Linked DNA regions of Alicycliphilus denitrificans K601. The protein of the gene in region 1 binds, or shares a complex with, the protein of each later gene. Links are inferred from orthologs where the notes say so. Each region holds a gene or a part of one and is shown on either strand. Other genes may lie near its edges.

Region 1 (2,920 bases):
GCCGGCATCCGTGTCCTCCCAGTAGATGCGCACGGGCCACTCGAACATCGTCAGCCGATCAGGGCCTGCATGCGCGCTACCGCCTCCTGCAGCTGCGCCATGGAGTTGGCCGTGGAGAAGCGCACGAAGCGCGCGGTGTCCGCCGTGCCGAAGTCGCGCCCCGGCGTGATCGCCAGGTGGGCGCGGCGCATGAGCTCGAAGGCGAAGTCCCAGCTGCCCTGCACGCCGAGCCTGCGCGCTGCCTCGCCGCAGTCGGCCCAGGCGTAGAAGGCGCCGTCGGGCGGAACGGGCACGGTCAGCCCGAGCCGGTTCAGCGCCGGGATGAAGAAGTCGCGCCGCGCCTTGAACTCGGCGCGGCGGCGTTCGTACTCGGCGATGCTCTCGGCTTCGAAACAGGCCAGGGCCGCGTGCTGCGAGATGGTGCTGGCGCAGATGAACAGGTTCTGCGCCAGGCGCTCGACCACGCTCACCATGGCTTCGGGCACCACCATCCAGCCCAGGCGCCAGCCCGTCATGTTGAAGTACTTGCTGAAGCTGTTGATGCTGATGACGTCCTCGCCCAGGGCCAGGGCCGTGTGGCCGAAAGCCTCTTCGTAGGACAGGCCCAGGTAGATCTCGTCGATGACCGTGATGCCGCCGCGCGCGCGCACCGCCTCGTGGATGCGGCGCAGCTCGTCCGGCGCGATGGAGGTGCCCGTGGGGTTGGAGGGCGAGGCCAGCAGCACGCCGCGCGTGCGCGCGCCCCAGGCGGCCTCGACCTTGGCGGCGCTCAGCTGGAAGCGCTCCTCTGCCGTGGTCGGGACGAGCACCGCCCGGCCGTCGGCCGCGCTCACGAAGTGGCGGTTGCAGGGGTAGCTCGGGTCGGGCATCAGGATCTCGTCGCCCGCGTCGATGAGCGCCAGGCACGCGAGCTGCAGCGCGGCCGAGGCGCCCGCCGTGACCACGATGCGCCGCGCCGGCACATTCACGCCGAAGCGCGCCGCATACCAGCCGCTGATGCGCTCGCGCAGCTCGTCCAGGCCCAGGGCGTTGGTGTATTGCGTGAGGCCGTCCCGCACGGCGCGGTCGGCGGCCTGCCGTACCAGCGGCGGCGCGGTGAAGTCGGGCTCGCCGATGTTCAGGAAGATCATGGGCTCGCGCGTGCCGGCCACCTCGCGCGCCAGGCCTTGCGCGGCCTTGGCCACTTCCATCACGTAAAAGGGTTCTATGCGCTCGGCGCGGGTGGAGAATTTCATGGCGAAGCAGCCTGCCCGCGGCCGGCGGCGCGCGGGCGTAAGATCGTAAACACGCTCTAAGAAACGAAGGGTCAGCCGGCCTTGCCCGCGGCCTTGTCGGCGGCGACCTCGGCGGCGCGCAGCTGCGGCGCCAGGCCGTTGAGGATGCCGTTGACGTACTTGTGGCCGTCGGTGCCGCCGAACTCCTTGGCCAGCTCGATGCACTCGTTGATGACCACGCGCCAGGGCACGTCGGGGCAGTGCTGGAACTCGTACACGCCGATCCACATCACCGCATGCTCGATGGGCGAGATCTCGGCCATCTTGCGGTCGAGCAGCGGCGCGATCAGCGCGTCCATGTGCTGGGCCGTCTCGATGCAGCCGTGCAGGAGCGCGTCGTAGTGCGCGGCGTCGGCCTTGTGAAAGCCCGACAGGTCGCGCGTGAACAGGTCGATGGCGGTGGCGTCGTTGCCGCCCACCAGGTGCTGGTAGAGCGCCTGCAGCGCGAATTCGCGCGCGCGCGAGCGCCCCGACTTGGAGCCCGCCTTGCGTGCGCCGGTGGCGGTCAGGCCGGTGCGCGGCTGGCGCGGCGGGCGCTTCGATGGCATCGGTTGCCCGGGCGTGGAGGCCTCGCTCACGACAGCTCCTCCTGCAGGTTGGCCATCTCCACGGCCACGCGGGCGGCGTCCACGCCCTTCTCGCTCTGGCGGGCGATGGCCTGCTCCAGGTTCTCGGTGGTCAGGATGGCGTTGGCGATCGGGATCTGGTAGTCGAGGCCGATGCGCGTGACGCCGGCGCCCGATTCGTTGGCCACCAGCTCGAAGTGGTAGGTCTCGCCGCGGATGATGCAGCCCAGCGCGATGAGCGCGTCGTAGCCGCCGCGCTCGGCCATGGCCTGCAGCGCCAGCGGCACCTCCAGCGCGCCGGGCACGAGCACGTGGCGGATGTGCTGCTCCTGCACGCCGAGCCTGAGCAGCTCGGCGCGGCAGGCGGCCGCCAGGGCGTTGGTGATGTTCTCGTTGAAGCGGGCCTGCACGATGCCGATGTGCAGCTTCCGGCCATCCAGCCGGTCCGCCGTTCCTTTGTCTGCGCCAAACATGATTTATTCCTTGGGGATGTAGCCGGTGATTTCCAGGCCGTAGCCGGCCATGCTGGGCATGCGCCGCGGCTGGCCCATGAGCTGCATGCGTGCCACGCCCACTTCACGCAGGATCTGCGCGCCCACGCCGTAGGTGCGCAGGTCCATGCGGCCGCGCTCGGGCGCCTGGGCGGCGCGGGCGCGGCCTTCGAACTGCGCGAGCAGCTGTTCGCCCGTCTCGCCGCAGTTGAGCAGCACGGCCACGCCCCGGCCCTGGGCGGCGATGTAGCGCAGGCTCGCGTCCAGGCTCCAGGAGTGCATGGCGCGGCTCGACTCCAGCGTGTCGAGCACCGACAGCGGCTCGTGCACGCGCACGGGCACGCTCTCCTGCGCGTCCCACTGGCCCTTGACCAGCGCCAGGTGCACGCCCTGGCTGGGCTCGTCGCGGAAGGCATGGGCGGTGAACTCGCCGAACGCGGTCTGCATGGGGCGCGAGCCAGCCTTGTGCACCAGCGACTCGGTGCGGCTGCGGTGCTCGATCAGGTCGGCGATGGTGCCGATCTTGAGGCCGTGCTCGGCCGCGAACAGCTGCAGGTCGGGCAGGCGCGCCATGGTGCCGTCGTCCTTC
Region 2 (3,047 bases), 2.0 Mb from region 1 along the record:
AAGAGAAATTGGCTGCCAACGCTTGATCTTCAAACGCTGACAGCTATTCAATAAATAGCAAGTTTCTTGCAATCTGCGATCCGGTGCCGTCCTGTCGCCCTGTGCGGGACGAGCCAGCAACCGGATGCAGACGTTAAACCGCTACACAGGCATTGCTCTTTGGAGAAATTGAAATGGCAAAAGGTAAATTCGAACGGACCAAGCCCCACGTGAACGTGGGCACGATCGGTCACGTGGACCATGGCAAGACGACGCTGACGGCGGCGATTGCGACGGTGCTGGCCAAGAAGTTCGGCGGCGAAGCCAAGGGCTACGACCAGATCGACAACGCGCCCGAAGAAAAGGCCCGCGGCATCACCATCAACACCTCGCACGTGGAATACGAAACGGCCAACCGCCACTACGCCCACGTGGACTGCCCCGGCCACGCCGACTACGTCAAGAACATGATCACGGGCGCCGCCCAGATGGACGGCGCCATCCTGGTGTGCTCGGCCGCCGACGGCCCGATGCCCCAGACGCGTGAACACATCCTGCTGGCGCGCCAGGTGGGCGTGCCCTACATCATCGTGTTCCTGAACAAGTGCGACATGGTGGACGACGAAGAACTGCTCGAACTCGTCGAAATGGAAGTGCGCGAACTGCTGGACAAATACGAATTCCCCGGCGACGACACCCCCATCATCCGCGGCTCGGCCAAGCTGGCCCTCGAAGGCGACCAATCGGACAAGGGCGAACCCGCCATCCTCAAGCTCGCCGAAGCCCTTGACACCTACATCCCCACGCCCGAGCGCGCGGTGGACGGCACCTTCCTCATGCCCGTGGAAGACGTGTTCTCCATCTCCGGCCGCGGCACCGTGGTGACCGGCCGCGTCGAGCGCGGCATCATCAAGGTCGGCGAAGAAATCGAAATCGTCGGCATCCGCGAAACGCAAAAGACCACCGTCACCGGCGTGGAAATGTTCCGCAAGCTGCTGGACCAGGGCCAGGCTGGCGACAACGTGGGCCTGCTGCTGCGCGGCACCAAGCGCGAAGATGTCGAGCGCGGCCAGGTACTGTGCAAGCCCGGCTCCATCAAGCCGCACACGCACTTCACCGCCGAAGTGTACGTGCTGAGCAAGGACGAAGGCGGCCGCCACACGCCCTTCTTCAACAACTACCGTCCGCAGTTCTACTTCCGCACGACCGACGTGACGGGCTCCATCGAACTGCCGGCCGACAAGGAAATGGTCATGCCCGGCGACAACGTGTCGATCACCGTCAAGCTGATCGCGCCGATCGCCATGGAAGAAGGCCTGCGCTTTGCCATCCGCGAAGGCGGCCGCACCGTGGGCGCGGGCGTTGTGGCAAAGATCATCGAGTAATCGGCGGACAGCCAGTCAAGGAACATCATGTCCAAGCAAAAGATCCGTATCCGCCTCAAGGCGTTTGATTACAAGCTGATCGACCAGTCCGCCGCCGAGATCGTCGACACCGCCAAGCGCACCGGCGCCATCGTCAAGGGCCCCGTGCCCCTGCCTACGCGCATGAAGCGTTTCGACATCCTGCGTTCGCCGCACGTCAACAAGACCAGCCGCGACCAGTTGGAGATCCGTACGCACCAGCGCCTGATGGACATCGTCGATCCCACGGACAAGACGGTGGACGCGCTGATGAAGCTCGACCTGCCGGCCGGCGTGGACGTCGAGATCAAGCTGCAGTAATACCTGCGGCATATGCGGCGCGGCCATGAGGCGGCGCCCGCAATAATGCGGACTTGCTCGGAAGGGCAGTCCGCGTTATACTTTGCGGCTTCGCGTTTTTGCGTCCAGATTGCTGGGTGTGAAGTACGCGGAGTTTTATCAACCTTCTTTCACGCACCTTGGTGCAAACGCCTGGGCCAATTGCAGTCGGGGCGGTGGAAGTTTTGGAGAAAACCAATGAGTCTGAGCAACTCCCTCGGGTTGCTGGGCCGCAAGGTGGGCATGATGCGTCTGTTCACCGATGACGGGGACGCAGTGCCCGTCACGGTGGTGGATGTGTCCAACAACCGCGTGACCCAGGTCAAAACCCAAGAGAACGATGGCTACGTGGCCCTGCAGGTCACGTTCGGTTCGCGTAAGGCATCTCGCGTGACCAAGCCCGAAGCCGGCCACCTCGCCAAGGCGGGTGTCGAAGCCGGTGAAATCATCCGCGAATTCCCCGTGACGGCCGAAGTCGCCGGCAAGTACGCCGCAGGCGCTACCGTGCCGGTGGCCGACGTGTTCGCCGTGGGCCAGAAGGTGGACGTGCAGGGCACCTCCATCGGCAAGGGCTACGCCGGCACCATCAAGCGTCACAACTTCGGTTCGCAGCGCGCCTCGCACGGTAACAGCCGCTCGCACAACGTTCCTGGCTCCATCGGCATGGCGCAGGATCCGGGCCGCATTTTCCCGGGCAAGAAGATGACGGGCCACCTCGGTGACGCCACTGTCACGACGCAAAACCTCGACGTGGTTCGCATCGACGAAGCACGCCAACTGCTCTTGATCAAGGGCGCCGTTCCGGGATCCAAGGGTGGTTTCGTGACGGTGCGTCCGGCAGTCAAGGCCAAAGCTTCCAAAGGAGCGAACTAATGCAGCTCGAACTCCTGAATGAACAAGGCCAGGCCGCGTCCAAGGTGGACGTGCCCGAGACCGTGTTCGACCGCCAGTACAACGAAGACCTGATCCACCAGATCGTCGTTGCCTATCAGGCCAACGCCCGCCAGGGCACGCGCGCCCAGAAGGACCGCGAGCAGGTCAAGCACTCGACCAAGAAGCCCTTCAAGCAGAAGGGCACCGGCAACGCACGTGCCGGTATGACCTCCTCGCCGCTGTGGCGCGGGGGCGGTCGCATCTTCCCGAACCTGCCTGAAGAAAACTTCACGCAGAAGATCAACAAAAAGATGTACCGCGCCGGCATGGCCGCCATCCTGTCGCAGCTGGCCCGCGAAGGCCGCCTGGCCGTGGTGGACTCGCTGAAGCTGGAAAGCCCCAAGACCAAGGTGCTGGCCGACAAGTTCAAGGCCATGAACCTGCAATCGGTGA

The links.
Region 2: the proteins of nusB (region 1) and rpsJ are in contact, whole or in part, in a solved structure (PDB 3D3B), measured with the Escherichia coli proteins. The link is inferred for Alicycliphilus denitrificans K601 from one-to-one orthologs.

The regions. Positions count from the first base shown.
Region 1 is NC_015422.1:2,355,717-2,358,636, forward strand. What follows is about bases 65-2,763. They hold nusB (transcription antitermination factor NusB), read right to left. Parts: upstream 1,823-2,763; coding sequence 1,307-1,822; downstream 65-1,306. Other genes in these bases: ALIDE2_RS11230 (pyridoxal phosphate-dependent aminotransferase), read right to left, coding at 65-1,235; ribH (6,7-dimethyl-8-ribityllumazine synthase), read right to left, coding at 1,849-2,313; ribBA (bifunctional 3,4-dihydroxy-2-butanone-4-phosphate synthase/GTP cyclohydrolase II), read right to left, coding at 2,317-2,763. Outside these bases: ALIDE2_RS11225 (YbgC/FadM family acyl-CoA thioesterase), read right to left, coding at 1-48; more of ALIDE2_RS11230, read right to left, coding at 51-64; more of ribBA, read right to left, coding at 2,764-2,920. UniProt on the Escherichia coli protein: Part of the processive rRNA transcription and antitermination complex (rrnTAC). The complex forms an RNA-chaperone ring around the RNA exit tunnel of RNA polymerase (RNAP).
Region 2 is NC_015422.1:381,558-384,604, forward strand. Bases 222-3,047 are described here. They hold rpsJ (30S ribosomal protein S10), read left to right. Parts: upstream 222-1,391; coding sequence 1,392-1,703; downstream 1,704-3,047. Other genes in these bases: tuf (elongation factor Tu), read left to right, coding at 222-1,364; rplC (50S ribosomal protein L3), read left to right, coding at 1,920-2,594; rplD (50S ribosomal protein L4), read left to right, coding at 2,594-3,047. In the rest of the region: more of tuf, read left to right, coding at 174-221. UniProt on the Escherichia coli protein: Involved in the binding of tRNA to the ribosomes. Part of the processive rRNA transcription and antitermination complex (rrnTAC). The complex forms an RNA-chaperone ring around the RNA exit tunnel of RNA polymerase (RNAP).